2 regions of the Serratia grimesii genome follow, and region 2 is predicted to be linked to the other one. Evidence: predicted binding sites of a transcription regulator. Region 2 holds the regulator's gene; the other holds the start of a gene.

Region 1 (8,365 bases), 770 kb from region 2:
TGGCGCTGACCGCCATGCCGATAATGATCGCTTTTGCCATGTGGGTACGTCCGGTGATCCACAAATCACGAAACGCCGAGGTAAAGCAGATCTGAGCTCGCTCAATCAACAGGCCAAAACCGATACCGAACAACATGGCAATACCCAGTTTCGGCGCATCAAATAACGTCCATAATGACCAGGCAATCGACAGGAAAAAAATCACCATCCCCAGACGGAATCGGCGACGAGCCTGTTCAGGCTTTTGCGTCAATGGCGCGGCAGCCTTCACTTTCTGTAATTTGATCGGAATACGGAACAGGGGTAACAGCGTAAATTTAGCGCCAAAGTAAGATCCCGCAGCGGTTGCCAGCGCGAAGAACCAAGCGTGCAGTGAGAACTGAGGAATACCGGTAAAGAATGCAGCCAGATTGCAGCCCATCGCGAGACGCGCCCCAAAACCGGCGATGATACCGCCCAGCAACGCTTGTACAATGCGGATGCGATGCTGCGGCTGCCGCAGCTTGATGTTATTGGCCCACAGCGCCGCAGCGATACAGCCGGCGAACATACCGATGATCATCCTGCCATCAATGCGTTGCAGTGGCGTTCCCTCAAGGCCAATGACTTTGAAGTAACCCCATTGTTCAGGGTGGAAACCAAACCATTGCAATACATGGCCGCCCCAACGGGTAAATTCCCCTGTTACTGCCCAGAAGGTGCCGGTCAAGCCGAAGTAATAGGTAGAAAGGATCCCCGCAGCAATCACCGCAGGTAAAGGTGCCCAAAAACGCACCAGATATTGAGACTTAAACTGCTGCCAACTCATGGCATCTCCCGTGCATAGTATCCATAAGAAAAAACCTTATAAATGATACGCCATTTTCCCGCACTTAATGGTGAATTTCAGGCATAAAAAAACCAGCCCGAAGGCTGGTTTTTAGTCCGATTAACCGCGAACGGTTAAATCAGGCGTTATGCATCACCGAAGCGACGACGTGGTGTAGCCGGAGCGGCGTCATCACGACGTGGTGCACGCTGACCATCACGGTTGAAGTTACCGCCACGACGCTCGCCACCGTTGCCAGCAGGTGCAGCAGCACCGCCTTCACGACGATCACCGAAAGAACGACGACCTGGGTTTGCACCTTCACGACGTTCGCCGTTAAATGGACGACCACCGCCACGACGCTCGCCGTTACCGGCAGAGGCAGGACGCTCACGACGCTCATGCGGCTGTGCATCGCCCAGCAGTTGCATGTTCATCGGCTTGTTCAGGATACGGGTACGGGTGAAGTGAGACAGGATCTCGCCCGGCATACCTTTTGGCAGCTCAATAGTAGAGTGGCCAGCGAACAGCTTGATGTTACCGATGTAACGGCTGCTGATGTCGCCTTCGTTAGCAATCGCGCCAACGATATGACGAACTTCCACGCCATCATCACGGCCCACTTCAATGCGGTACAGCTGCATTTCGCCAACGTCACGACGCTCACGACGTGGACGCTCAGCGCCACCATCACGGCTGTCTGGACGTGCATCACGACGACGGTCGTTACCGCGATCGTCACGGTCGTTGAATTCACGACGTTGACGCGGTTTGAATACTGGATCCGGTGGCAGAATCAGAGGACGTTCACCCTGTGCCATTTTCAGCAGTGCTGCGGCCAGTGTTTCCATTTCCAGCTCTTCTTCGCCCGGCTGCAGTTTAGCCAGCAGGCCACGGTACATGTCCAGATCGCTGCTTTCCAGCTGTTGCTGTACTTTAGCGGCGAACTTGGCCAGACGACGCTCACCCAGCAGTTCTGCATTTGGCAGTTCAACTTCTGGAATAGTCAGCTTCATGGTGCGTTCGATGTTACGCAGCAAGCGACGTTCGCGGTTTTCTACGAACAGCAACGCACGACCTGCACGACCTGCACGACCTGTACGGCCGATACGGTGAACGTAAGACTCTGAATCCATAGGGATGTCATAGTTCACAACCAGGCTGATACGCTCAACGTCCAGACCACGGGCAGCAACGTCAGTTGCGATCAAGATGTCCAGACGACCATCTTTCAGACGCTCCAGAGTCTGCTCACGCAGTGCCTGGTTCATGTCACCGTTCAGTGCTGCGCTGCTGTAACCACTGCGCTCCAGCGCTTCAGCCACTTCCAGGGTCGCGTTTTTGGTACGAACGAAGATAATCGCCGCATCAAAATCTTCTGCTTCCAGGAAACGCACCAGCGCTTCGTTTTTACGCATGCCCTGCACAGTCCAGTAGCTCTGGCTGATGTCAGGACGAGTAGTGACGCTAGATTGGATACGCACTTCCTGCGGATCTTTCATGAAGCGACGGGTAATGCGACGGATAGCTTCCGGCATGGTTGCAGAGAACAGCGCGGTCTGATGTTCAGCCGGGATCTCCGCCATGATGGTTTCTACGTCTTCGATAAAGCCCATACGCAACATTTCGTCGGCTTCATCCAGCACCAAACCACTCAGATTAGAGAGGTTCAGGGTGCCACGCTTCAGGTGATCCAGCAGACGGCCTGGAGTACCTACAACGATTTGCGGGCCCTGACGCAGAGCGCGCAGCTGCACGTCATAACGCTGGCCACCGTACAGGGCCACGACGTTAACGCCATGCATGTGTTTAGAGAAATCAGTCATTGCTTCTGCAACCTGAACCGCCAATTCGCGGGTCGGTGCCAGCACCAAGATTTGAGGTGCTTTCAGCTCAGCTTTCAGGTTGTGCAACAGTGGCAGCGAGAATGCTGCAGTTTTACCGCTACCGGTCTGTGCCATGCCCAGCACATCACGGCCGTTCAACAGGTGAGGAATACACTCAGCCTGGATCGGTGACGGTTTTTCGTAGCCCAGATCGGTCAGGGCAGAAATGATCGGAGCAGACAGCCCCAGGTCAACAAAAGAGGTTTCAAGCTCAGTAGTCATGTACACGTGCCTCATTAATAATGGCAGCCAGTCTACATAACTCGTCGAGAAAATTTTCAGTCATTTTCATTGAAAAGTGTGAACCGGCTCAAATTAGATTATAAAACGAACAAAAAAGCCCTCGCCCGTAAAGGCGATAACTTTGGCGGTAAAACCAATGTCGTTCAGGCTGATTACCCTTCATCTTCCAAGCTGCCGCTGTTTTGGCTGCTCTCCCGCATCCTCGTCACTTAGTGAACTAAGCTCCCAGGGATTCGTTAGATTGCCGCCTTGCCGCAACTTGAAATCTTTTGGGTAGAGGTGTTCGTCAGCTATTGCTGGTCCGATTCCGATAGGTCGTCTTGTTCTTGGCCCAACAGCGCCAATTCCAACAATGCATAGCGGTGCTCAACGAAGTTATGAACGTTGTTAGCAACCGTCAGTTTGAACAGCGCCGAAGCGGTGTCCTTGTCCCCCAGACTCAGGTAGTGTTTACCCAAATAGAAGTCAGTTTCACTGAGATGCTCAGCGAGCGAAGTGTTATCCGTTGCATCTGCCTTGAGGCGTTCCATCAGCGTTTTTTCGCTAATGTTGCCCAGGTAGAATTCGACAATATTCCATCCCCATTGCCCTCGGTTCGCTTTGTCATAACGCTGCTGGAGCGCTACGTCAGCCTTCTTGGGATCGATTTCTCTTTCCACAAGATACAGCCACAACGAACGGAAGGGATCGTTTGGGTCGTCTTGATAAAACGCCTGCAGATCATCCTGCGCCAACGGGAAGCGGCCGCCATAATACAGTGCGATGCCCCGGTTTAAACGCGCGTAATTGTAAGTTGGATCAAGCTCTAGTACAGAATCAAACGCTTCATAGGCAGCATCAAAATTGCCTGCCTGCGTTAAGTAAATGCCCAGGTAGTTGAAAACTTCTGGCATATCAGGACGTATTGCTAGCGCTTGCGAAAAATCATTTCGCGCTAATGCACGTAGCCCGAGGCTATCATACAACACACCGCGCTCATATAAAAGCTGCGCACGCTCATCGTCCGTCAGTGCCCGGCTGGCAAGTATTTGTTCCATGCGCGCCAGGATCACTTCCTGCTGCAGAGTTGGCTGCAACGGGATCGCCAAAACTTCGTCTTTACGCCAATCATGGTTGCTGCATCCTGCCAGCATGAGTGCTGTCGCAACGTAACACCAGCGCAAGAAAGGCTTCATTTCCCACTCCCGAAGACAAACATTGGATGAACGTCCTGTCATCCGTTTGCTAATACGCAAGCATCCTACCCGCGCGATACGAACAGCTCCCAACCCCATGGCGGGGAGCTGTAAATCTATCTATACAGTTTTTTCTACTTATTCTGCTTCAGGCGCAGGTGAACCTGCTTCTGGTGCTGTCGCTTCTTTGATGCTCAGACGCACACGGCCCTGACGGTCAACTTCCAGTACCTTAACCGGCACTTCCTGACCCATTTGCAGATAGTCGGTCACTTTCTCAACACGCTTGTCAGCGATTTGAGAGATGTGAACCAGACCTTCTTTACCGCCGCCGATCGCCACGAATGCGCCGAAATCAACGATACGGGTAACTTTACCCTGGTAAATACGGCCTACTTCGATCTCAGCGGTGATCTCTTCGATGCGGCGAATAGCGAATTTCGCTTTCTCACCATCGGTAGCAGCAATTTTAACTGTACCATCATCTTCGATTTCGATGGTAGTACCGGTCTCTTCAGTCAGCGCACGAATGACAGAGCCGCCTTTACCAATCACGTCTTTGATCTTATCCGGGTTGATGCGGATAGTATGAATACGTGGTGCAAACTGAGAGATATCGCCACGCGGGGTGCTGATAGCCTGTTCCATCACGCCCAGAATGTGCAGACGCGCGCCCTTGGCTTGGTTCAGTGCCACCTGCATGATTTCGCGGGTGATGCCTTCAATTTTAATGTCCATCTGCAGCGCGGTGATACCGTCGCGGCTACCGGCTACTTTGAAGTCCATGTCGCCCAGGTGGTCTTCGTCACCCAGAATGTCGGACAGAACAACAAAGTTGTCTTGTTCTTTAACCAGGCCCATTGCGATACCCGCAACAGCAGCCTTGATTGGCACACCTGCGTCCATCAGCGCCAGAGAAGCACCACAGACTGAAGCCATAGAAGAAGAACCGTTGGATTCGGTGATTTCAGAAACCACACGCACCGTGTACGGGAAATCTTCTGCTTTAGGCATCATAGCCAATACGCCACGTTTCGCCAGGCGACCGTGACCAATTTCACGACGTTTAGGCGAACCTACCATCCCAGTCTCACCAACGGAGTACGGAGGGAAGTTGTAGTGGAACAGGAAGCTGTCGGTCTTCTCGCCCATCAGCTCATCCAGATTCTGTGCATCACGGGCAGTACCCAGCGTTGCAGTAACCAGAGCCTGAGTTTCACCACGGGTGAACAGCGCGGAACCATGGGTACGCGGCAGTACGCCAGTGCGCACGTCCAGACCACGAATCATGTCTTTTTCACGACCATCGATACGTGGTTCGCCACGCAGTACACGGCTACGAACGACGTTTTTCTCAACGCTACCCAGGATGTCCTGAATTTCAGACACGTCCAGAGTGTCGTCTTGCGCCAACAGCGTTTCAACAACGCTGCTCTTGATCGCATCTACCTGAGCATAACGCTCTTGTTTTTCGGTGATGTGATAAGCGTCGCCCAGACGGGTTTCTGCCAGTTCTGCAACGCGTGCGTGCAGCACTTCGTTGATTGCAGGTGCCTGCCAGTCCCACTTAGGTTTGCCAGCTTCAGCAACCAGTGAATTGATGTTCTCGATAACAATCTGCTGTTGCTCATGGCCAAAGACCACAGCACCCAGCATCTGATCTTCGCTCAGAACGTCAGCTTCGGATTCAACCATCAGTACAGCACCAGCGGTACCGGCAACAACCAAGTCCAGGCTGCTTTCTTTCAGCTCGTCGGTAGTTGGGTTCAACACATACTGGTTGTTGATGTAACCCACGCGCGCAGCACCGATTGGGCCGTTGAACGGAATACCGGACAGGCTCAAGGCTGCAGAAGCGCCAATCATCGCAACGATGTCTGGGTTAACTTGCGGGTTGACGGAAACAACGGTCGCGATCACCTGAACTTCGTTCAGGAAGCTGTCTGGGAACAGTGGACGGATCGGACGGTCAATCAGACGTGAAGTCAGAGTTTCGCCTTCGCTCGGACGGCCTTCACGACGGAAGAAGCTGCCTGGGATACGACCAGCAGCGTAGGTACGCTCCTGATAGTTAACCGTCAGTGGGAAGAAGCTCTGGCCTGGCTTGGCTTTTTTCTGGCCAACCACGGTAACGAATACGGCGGTGTCATCCATGCTCACCATAACAGCGGCAGTGGCCTGACGAGCCATCATACCCGTCTCAATAGTGACGGTATGCTGGCCATACTGGAATTTGCGAATGATCGGTGTCAGCAAAATTATATCCTTTGATTAGGCGCGCAATCGTATTGACGACTCGACACGCCAGTGACTCGACTTGCCTTCTCACTACATCCTCGCGACTAATGACAATCCTTATCTCAAGCCTGAGACAAAGCCTCTCATTAGCCGCGCGAACCTCTGTAATGGAAGATCCTATTTGGAAACATCAGTAATACATTAACCTGATTTGCTTATGCTTCCTAGAAGAAAGGGGCCAAAATAGGCCCCTTTCCACTGAAACTCGCTAGATTAGCGACGCAGACCCAGACGCTCGATCAGGCTGGTGTAACGTGCTACATCTTTACGCTTCAGGTAGTCCAGCAGCTTACGACGCTGAGAAACCATACGCAGCAGACCACGACGGCTGTGGTGATCTTTTTTGTGCTCTGAGAAGTGGCCTTGCAGATGGTTGATCTGCGCAGTCAACAGGGCAACCTGAACTTCGGAAGAACCGCTGTCGTTAGTACCACGACCGAAATCAGCTACGATTTTAGCTTTAGCTTCAACACTTAGAGACATTGTCATACTCCAGAATTATAGATAATAAATACAGGCGCCGATCTCTAATTCAGCAACCCAATGCATAAGCTGCGCCATTCTACTCTTAGCGCAGTGCGATCGCAAGGCAGTGCGTTTTCTACCCTCAGTCGAAATATTCGACTACCAGGCGGCGCGGTGCCACACGACCATCATCGGCAATGTCACCCACGCCGATAAATTTACGCTCTTCACCTTCCGTGATCCGTACCATGCCCGAGGCCGGTGCACCGGCAACCTGCACTGGCTGCCCCTGCTTAACGTAACCCGCAACAACGGGTAGCAGATTCACTTCCGGGTAGTTCTCCACCGGACTGTCCATCGGCATCAGCAGTGGATCGAGCAGTTCTGCCGGCGCAATGTCCTGCGCCTGCGCCTGCTCCAGCAATGCGTTCAGCTGCTCCAGCGTGACCATGCGTTCGGTCGGGTAGGTCGCCACTTGCAGACGACGCAGGTAGATCACATGTGCACCACAACCCAACAGCTCACCGAGGTCATCGGTGATGGTGCGGATGTAAGTGCCTTTTGAACAATGAATTTCCAGCTCCAGCTCATCCCCTTCCCAGCGAATAAACTGCAATTCATAAACGGTAATGCTGCGTGCTTCACGCGGGACTTCGATACCCTGGCGTGCATACTCATAGAGTTTTTTGCCTTGGTACTTCAGCGCCGAGTACATCGAAGGTACTTGCTTGATATCGCCACGGAAGCTTTCCAGTGCTATGTCGAGCTGTGCCTGGGTGAAATTCACCGGCCGCTCTTGCACTATCTGACCATCGGCATCCGAGGTATCCGTACGCTGACCAAGACGGGCGATAACACGATAACGTTTATCGGAGTCGAGCAGGAACTGTGAAAACTTGGTCGCTTCACCGAGGCAAATTGGCAACATGCCGGTCGCCAGCGGATCGAGCGCGCCAGTGTGGCCCGCGCGGTTAGCGTTATAGAGGCGTTTTACTTTTTGCAGGGCGTCGTTGGATGACAAACCCTGCGATTTGTCCAGCAACAGGACACCGTGGATATCACGGCCGCGGCGACGAGGGCGACTCATTAAGCCTCCTCGTCATCGCCTGATGCGGAACGGCGTTCGACGTCCTTCTTCACTACGTTGGTCACCAGGTTAGACATGCGCATGCCTTCAACCAGGGAGTTGTCGTAAGCGAAAGTCAGCTCTGGAACTACACGCAGGCGCATAGCTTTACCCAGCAGCGTGCGGATATAACCGGATGCGTCTTGCAATGCTTTGATACCGTTAGGCACCAGTTCCGGATCGGCGTTTTCGGTCAACACGTTCAGGAAGGTGACATAAACTTTGGCGTAAGCCAAATCACGAGAAACTTCTACACCAGAAACGGTAGCCATGCCGATACGCGGATCTTTGACTTCACGCTGCAGAATGATAGCAATCTCTTTTTGCATCTCTTGTGCCACGCGCTGACCGCGGCTGAATTCTT
Region 2 (8,365 bases):
ACATAGTGCAAAGCCCCCCAGTAAAAACAGAGAACTGCACAGCACTTTCTTAAAGCCAAAACGATCGCAGAGCCAACCCGCCGGTATCTGGAACAATGAATACGCCAGGAAGAACATCCCTGTGATATAGCCCAGTTGCTCTGCCTGCAAATTAAACTCTCGTTCAATAGGCAACAGCGCAAAACCCATAACACTCTTGTCGATGTAAACCACTACATAACCCACAAACAGCAAAAAAATCATTAGCGAACGATTTTTCATAGCTGATATTCCTTTAAGTTATCGCCCCAGTGTATGCCCGACAGAATGGGCACGCGGTAATAGTGTGCGCTTCGTCACTTTATAGTTTTAATAACAACCAATTAAGTCATACATGGCGAAATTATAGGCTTTACGCAGGCGGCGTAAGATGCAATCTTTTAAGCGGTGATGCTTTTTACTGATAGGGGGGGATGAGTGCGCTATTTACCTAAGTTGCAGCAGTTAAAGGTATTCCAACAGGTCATCCGCAGCGGCAGCATCCGTGGTGCGGCTCGCGCCCTGGGGCAATCCCAACCCGCAGTGAGCCGTAGCATCCGCGAACTGGAGCAAACGTTGGAAACCCAGTTAATTCTGCGCAGTAGCCAAGGGATGACGTTAACCGCAACCGGCCGTGCTTTTTCGCTGCGGATGCAGCTTATCCTGGAGGAATTGCAGCGCGCTTCCGATGAGATCCAGCAACTCAATCAACATTCACAGGGTAGCGTCGCCATCGGCTGCTCTTCGTTACTGGCACTTACGGTACTGCCAGGGCTGGTAGATGCGTTCAAATGTCAGTTCCCGCAAGCCAACCTGATAATCCGCGAAGCGCAGCTATCTACTCTGTTGCCGGCCTTGCGTGAGGGGAGACTGGATTTCGTCGTCGGCACTGTTAGCCCAGGACTTCCGCTGGAAGAAATGTGTCATGAGCCGTTATTCAACGCGCCATTTTGCATTATCGCACGTGATGGGCACCCGCTGGCGCAGGCAACGTCGCTGGATGATTTGCGGCAAGCCAAGTGGCTGCTGCCGGAAACCGACATGGGGTATTATCATCAATTACAGTCAGTACTCGGAAACTTTTATCAACAGTTGACCCATGCGCCGATTCGTTCGGATTCTGTAGTCTGTGGACTGAACATGGTGTTGGAAACGGACTGTTTGACTATCGTGGCGCGGGCGATGAGCAACCCATTCTCTTTGCGGGGAAAATTGGCAATCCTGCCTATCGACACTTTGCCACAGGCGCAATATGGCGTGCTGTATTCGCAAAAATCGCCGCTGACAGTGACGGCGCGGCGATTTCTCGATTTATTACGTACCCATTGCCAACGCTACAGCTGGTAGGGTCAGGCTACGTCGCGGATCTCGAAGCTGTGAGTCACACTGGCGGCCTTACTCAGCATCAATGACACCGAGCAGTATTTCTCTGCCGAGAGGTTCACCGCCCGCTCAACGACTTTGTCACTCAGATCCTTACCGGTCACGATAAAATGCAGGTTGATATGGGTGAACAAACGCGGTGCTTCTTCACGTCGTTCAGAAGTCAGCTTGACCTCGCAGTCGCGCACATCATTACGCCCTTTTTGCAAGATCGACACCACATCGATAGCACTGCACCCCCCCACCGACATCAGCACCATTTCCATCGGGCTAGGCGCTTTATCGCCCGCATTGCCGTCCATCAATACCTGATGGCCAGACGCGGACTCACCCAGAAACGTTAACCCTTCCACCCACTTAACTCTTGCCTGCATGCTGGTCACTCCGGTTAATTTCTTAAAATCAGGGTACGCTTTCGCATAGAAACTGGCAACGGAACCTGATGCTAATCATGCTGAAGCGAGACAACACAAGACACCCGCCTCACTCTGTGCTACAAACAGAGCCGCAATAAATCTTTCCGGGACACTGATTTCAGGGAAACTCCCAGGGAAAGGCTCCTTTACCGGTATGTTAACAGAATGTAGCTTGCAGCTCTCCCGGCAAGTTAATATGCTAGAGCGACAGCGTATATTTATGACACGCCTCAAAATCTGCTGATAGCCACCATTAAAACAACGGCGACAACAGGTTTTACAGGGAACTCTGACCCCTGTGACACAAGGCAGCGATAACAACAGAGGATAACAGCGAATGGTTCTCGGCAAACCGCAAACAGACCCTACTCTCGAATGGTTCCTGTCTCATTGCCATATCCACAAATATCCATCCAAAAGTACGCTGATTCACCAAGGTGAAAAGGCCGAAACGCTTTACTACATCGTTAAAGGCTCCGTCGCGGTGCTGATTAAGGATGAAGAAGGTAAAGAGATGATTTTGTCCTACCTTAACCAGGGGGATTTCATCGGCGAGCTTGGATTATTTGAAGAAGGTCAGGAGCGTAGCGCCTGGGTTAGGGCGAAAACCGCCTGTGAAGTGGCTGAAATTTCCTACAAGAAATTCCGCCAGCTAATTCAGGTCAACCCAGACATCCTGATGCGCCTGTCAGCCCAGATGGCAAACCGTCTGCAGATAACGTCTGAGAAAGTGGGTAACCTCGCCTTCCTCGACGTTACAGGCCGTATCGCGCAAACACTGCTGAACCTGGCAAAACAACCTGATGCCATGACCCATCCTGATGGTATGCAGATTAAAATTACTCGCCAGGAAATTGGCCAGATCGTCGGTTGTTCACGTGAAACCGTTGGCCGTATTCTGAAAATGCTGGAAGATCAAAACCTGATCTCCGCGCACGGCAAAACTATTGTCGTTTACGGCACGCGTTAATCACTGAAAAAACGGCGCGATGTTTCGCGCCGTTTTTTTATGCCCCAAGTCATCATGTGGCGCCGACTGATTTACCACCCGGAAGTCAATTACGCACTGCGGCAAACGCTGGTGCTGTGCCTGCCAGTGCTACTCGGCCTGTTGATCGGCCAACTGCAATACGGACTGTTATTTTCTCTGGTTCCTGCCTGCTGTAATATTGCCGGGCTGGATACCCCTCACAAACGCTTCTTCAAACGCCTGATCGTCGGTGGTTCGCTATTTGCACTCAGCAGCCTGCTATTGCAGCAAGCATTGCTGTGGCACCTGCCGTTGCCGGTACTGATGCTCGGCCTGGCGCTGCTCCTCGGCGTAAGCGGTGAAATCAGCCCGTTACATGCCCGCCTGCTACCCGCCTCGCTGGTTGCTGCCATCTTTTCTCTCAGCATGGCCGGTACAGTTCCGCTTTGGCACGCACCGTTGCTATACGTCGTGGGCACAGCCTGGTACGGCCTGTTTACCTGGTTTTGGTTCACGCTGTGGAAAGAGCAACCGATGCGCGAGTCGCTCAATCAGCTCTATCTGGAACTGGCAGATTACTTTGAAGCCAAATATTCGCTGCTGACCCAACATACCGATCCACAGACCGCGTTACCGCCCCTGTTGGTGCGCCAGCAAAAAGTGATGGATCTAATCACCCTGCTGTATCAGCAGCTTAACTTTCTACCGCACGCCAGTAACCTCGAGCAAAAGCGCCTGCAGCGTACTTTTCAGGTCGCACTGGATTTGCAGGAACACATTACCGTCAGCCTGCATCTACCGGAAGAAGTGCAAAAACTGGTGGAACAGAGCCAAGCCGAAGCGATCATCCGCCGTAATGCACAGGTGATTGCCGGCCGCCTGCGCACGGTGGCGCACGATATTCTTTATCACCAGCATTCTCAGCGCTTCAATATGGACAATGAACTGGCGGCACTAGAAAAAGTGGCGACGCAGCACCCAGACAACCCGGTTGGGCAGTTCTGTTACTACCATTTCAGTCGCATCGCCCGTCTGCTGCGCACCCAGCACCCACTTTACCGTCGCGATTTGATGGCCAATCAAAACCGCCTGCCTTTCTGGCCCGCCTTGGTCAGCTATCTGTCATTCAAATCCAACGCCCTGCGCAATGCGGCGCGATTGGGTGTCACACTTGCTGCGGGCAGTAGCCTCGGGATGGTTTTCAACCTGCCTAAACCTTACTGGATCCTGTTGACCATCATGCTGGTGAGCCAGAACGGCTATAACGCCACCCGGGTACGTATCCAGCACCGTGCACTCGGTACTTTGGTCGGGCTGGTGATCGCTGCTGGCCTGCTGCAATTGCAGCTGCCTGAGGCAGAAACGCTCAGCGTGATGTTGGTGATCACTCTGCTCGCCTACTTGGTCTCGCGTAAAAACTACGGGCTGGCGGTGATTGGCTTTACGGTGACAGCGGTCTACACCTTGCAATTACTGGCGCTAAACGGCACCCATTTCTTGGTACCGCGCCTGATCGATACCTTGATTGGGTGTGTGCTGGTGTTCGGTAGCACCATCTGGTTGTGGCCGCAGTGGCAAAGCGGCTTGCTGCGTAAAAACGCCCACCAGGCGCTGGAGAACGATCAACAGGCATTGCGTTTGCTGCTGGAAGAGCAAGAACCCGACCCCAGTGCACTGGCCTATGCCCGTATGCAGGTCAATCAGGCGCACAATGCGCTTTTCACCTCATTGAATCAGGCGATGCAGGAACCGGGATTTGAATCGAGCTATCTGGCGGATATGCGCCTGTGGGTGACACACAGCCAGTTTATTGTCGAACACCTTAATGCGATGACTATTCTGGCGCGCGAGCACTATATGCTGACGCCAAAACTGGCGGAGGAATATCTGCAATCTTGTGAGATTGCGCTGCAAAGCTGTCAGCAACGGCTGGAGTACGACGGGCCAAGCAGTGGCAACAGCATTATGCAGCCGCCGGATTTGCACCCTGATATGCCGGTGACCGAAATGGAACGCCACCTGCGGCGTATTTTGTCGCACCTGAGCGTCATGCATACCATCTCGTCATTGGCCTGGAGCCAACGCCCACATCATGGCATTTGGCTGAAGCGTAAACTCCGCGATCAATAAGGGCGCCGTATGGCGCCCCCGTTATCAAGACAACGCATTAAGCGTTAATCACATCCTGCACGGCCAACTCAAACAATGCCATACCGTCATCGATGTCCTGAGTTTCCACAACCAGTGAAGGGGCAAAGCGAATGACATTTGGCCCTGCGTTAAGAATCATCAGCCCACGAGCGGCAGCAGCAGTCAGGAAGTCGCGCGCCTTGCCGTGGTATTGCGGAGTCAGCTCAGCGCCAATCAGCAAGCCCATGCCACGGATGTCACTGAAGATACCGTACTTCTCGCCAATCTTCTTTAATGCCTGCACGTAAAAACCATGGCGCAGTTCAATGCCACTCAGTACTTCTGGCGTATTGATCACGTCCAGCGCTGCTTCTGCCACAGCACAGGCTAGCGGGTTGCCACCGTAGGTGGTGCCATGAGTACCCACCTGCATTACCGAAGCAATGTCTTCGGTGGTCAACATGGCGCTGACAGGGAAACCACCACCGAGTGCTTTGGCTGTGGTAAGAATGTCCGGCGTTACACCATAATGCATGTAAGCGAACAGCTTACCGCTACGCCCCATACCACTTTGTACTTCATCGAATACCAGTAGCGCCTGGTGCTTATCGCAGAGTTCACGCACACCTTTGAGGAATTCGGCATTTACCGGGGTAATACCGCCCTCACCCTGAATCGGCTCCATCACTACCGCACAGGTGTGATCATCCATTATGGCTTTTACTGCGGCCAGATCGTTGAACGGCACGTGCACGATATCCGCAGGTTTCGGCCCAAAGCCGTCAGAATACTTGGCCTGCCCACCCACCGAGACGGTGAATAGCGTGCGACCGTGGAAAGCGTTATAAAACGCGATGATTTTGGTTTTATACGGACTGTGGCGGGTAATGGCGTAATGGCGCGCCAGCTTGAAGGCCGCTTCGTTGGCTTCTGCACCGGAGTTGGCGAAAAACACCCGGTCGGCAAAGGTGGCGTTGATCAACTTGGTGGCCAGACGCAGCGCTGGCTCGTTAGTAAAAACGTTGCTGGTATGCCACAGGGTTTCGCCCTGCTGTTTCAGCGCCTCGACCAAAGCCGGGTGACAGTGCCCTAACGCCGTCACCGCAATGCCGCCAGAGAAATCGATATACTCTTTCCCCTGCTGGTCCCACACGCGGCTGCCTTTGCCCCTGACCGGAACAAACTGCGCGGGTGCATAAACAGGCAGGATAACCTGGTCAAAGGTACTGCGGTTAACTGCGGATTTTTCGGTCATTATGGGGCCCACCCTAAATGTGACTCAGTCTTTTGGTTGCGATTGAGTGAAAATATAATCACAAAATATGCATAAAAAACCAATAAAGGGCAAACGCAAATCGTCTTCGCGGTTAAAAAAAACCTAACCGGTTAACTTTTAAGGAAATTATCCAGCAGCTGGTGGCCCTGCTCGCTAAGGATACTCTCCGGGTGGAACTGCACCCCTTCCAGCGCCAGTTGGCGGTGGCGGATCCCCATAATTTCATCGCGTACGCCGTCGCGCTCGCTCCAGGCCGTCACGTCAAAACAGTCCGGCAAAGTAGCAGCCTCAAGCACCAACGAGTGGTAGCGCGTCACGGTCAAAGGATTGTTCAGCCCGTGAAAAACACCGCTGTCGAAATGGCGGATCGCCGAGGTTTTACCATGCATGACTTCACGTGCACGCACCACCTTAGCCCCAAAGACCTGCCCCAGCGCCTGATGGCCCAGACAAACACCGAGGATCGGCAATTTACCGGCAAAATGACGGATGGCATCCAGCGAGATGCCGGCTTCGTTCGGGGTACAAGGACCGGGGGAGATCACTAAACGCTGCGGCGCCAGCCGTTCAATATCGGTCAGTTGCAGCTCATCATTGCGCTTTACCAACACCTCGGCGCCCAATTCGCAGAAGTACTGGTAAAGGTTATAGGTAAAAGAGTCGTAGTTATCGATCAACAGCAGCATAGTGTTTCCAACGGACATCATCGTAGGGAGCGAATATCTTGCCCCGATTTACACGGGCGCAGTATACAACGCCCCTACAATACCGCCGCTACCGATAATTTCAGCTTACTTTTTGCGGCCACCCATAATCGAGCCCAGCACGCCACGCAGGATCTGGCGGCCAAGGTCACGTGCCATGCTCTTGGCGGCGGTCTGGACGACACCGTCACGCTTACCGCCACGCGGGCCGGTAGAACCAAACAGAATTTCGTTCAATCCGCCCATCAAGCCACCGCCCGCCTGCTGTTGTGCCTGAGGTTGTGGTGCTGGCTGGCCTGCTTGCGGCGTGCCAACGGTAGAAAAACCCTGAGCTGACAGTTTTTCATAGGCAGACTCACGGTCAACCATATCTTCGTAACGCCCATACAGCGGCGACTTATTGATCGCACTGTTCAGCCCTTCCGCCCCCAGCATGCCCATCTTGGATTCCGGCGCGATCACCATCGCCCGTTCCACCACATTAGGACGCCCTTTTTCATCGAGGAAAGAGACCAACGCCTCGCCCACGCCCAGTTCGGTGATCGCCGTTTCGGCATCGAAGGCCGGATTGGCACGCATGGTTTGTGCCGCAGCCTTCACCGCCTTCTGGTCACGCGGCGTAAAAGCACGTAACGCATGCTGTACGCGATTACCTAACTGCCCCAGCACGCTGTCCGGGATATCCAGTGGGTTCTGGGTCACAAAGTAGATGCCGACGCCTTTGGAGCGGATCAGGCGCACCACCTGCTCGATTTTGGTCAGCAATGCCGCCGGCGCATCGTTGAACAACAGATGCGCTTCATCGAAGAAGAACACCAGCTTCGGCTGTTCCGGGTCGCCCACCTCCGGCAGGTGTTCGAATAGCTCAGCCAAGAGCCACAGCAGGAAAACCGAATACAGTTTCGGCTGATTAATCAGCTTATCAGCCGCCAGCAGATTGATAACACCATGCCCATTGGCGTCGGTTTTCATCAGGTCATTGATATCCAGCATCGGCTCGCCGAAGAACATATTGGCGCCCTGTTCCTCCAGCGTCAGCAAACCGCGCTGGATAGCGCCCACCGAAGCCGAAGAAATATTGCCGTATTGGGTCTGGAACTGTTTGGCGTTGTCACCCACGTACTGCACCATGGCGCGCAGATCTTTCATATCCAGCAACAACAACGCATTATCATCGGCAATTTTGAACACCAACTGCAAAACACCGCTTTGTACGTCATTCAAATCTAACAAACGGCCCAGCAGCAATGGCCCCAAGTCTGAAACGGTCGCGCGGATTGGGTGGCCCTTCTCGCCATAGATGTCCCATGGAATGATGGTGCAAGCTTGCGGCTGCCAGTCAGTGACACCTATGGCCGCCAAACGCGCCTGCAATTTCTCCGAGGGCACGGCTTCAGTGCCAATCCCTGAGAGATCGCCCTTCACGTCCGACAAAAATACCGGCACGCCAATGCGCGAAAACTGTTCA

What was found. The regulator CRP, encoded in region 2, controls carbon source genes, mostly activating them, when cyclic AMP is high. The targets are predictions, from matches to a motif close to ATGTGANNNNNNTCACAT.
Region 1: the regulator CRP is predicted to act here: its motif matches at 2,993-3,010, upstream of yrbN (protein YrbN).

The regions. Positions count from the first base shown of each region.
Region 1 covers NZ_LT883155.1:466,717-475,081, reverse strand. Annotated here, with positions in the region: gene yedE (selenium metabolism membrane protein YedE/FdhT) at 1-808, opposite strand, end outside; gene SGBXF1_RS02195 (DEAD/DEAH family ATP-dependent RNA helicase) at 955-2,916, opposite strand; gene yrbN (protein YrbN) at 2,906-2,980, opposite strand; gene nlpI (lipoprotein NlpI) at 3,228-4,112, opposite strand; gene pnp (polyribonucleotide nucleotidyltransferase) at 4,251-6,368, opposite strand; gene rpsO (30S ribosomal protein S15) at 6,624-6,893, opposite strand; gene truB (tRNA pseudouridine(55) synthase TruB) at 7,018-7,962, opposite strand; gene rbfA (30S ribosome-binding factor RbfA) at 7,962-8,365, opposite strand, start outside.
Region 2 covers NZ_LT883155.1:4,785,371-4,793,735, forward strand. Annotated here, with positions in the region: gene SGBXF1_RS22395 (MFS transporter) at 1-261, opposite strand, end outside; gene SGBXF1_RS22400 (LysR substrate-binding domain-containing protein) at 457-1,365, shown strand; gene SGBXF1_RS22405 (OsmC family protein) at 1,368-1,775, opposite strand; gene crp (cAMP-activated global transcriptional regulator CRP) at 2,155-2,787, shown strand; gene SGBXF1_RS22415 (YccS/YhfK family putative transporter) at 2,842-4,917, shown strand; gene argD (bifunctional acetylornithine/succinyldiaminopimelate transaminase) at 4,955-6,172, opposite strand; gene SGBXF1_RS22425 (aminodeoxychorismate synthase component II) at 6,304-6,879, opposite strand; gene SGBXF1_RS22430 (helicase HerA-like domain-containing protein) at 6,985-8,365, opposite strand, start outside.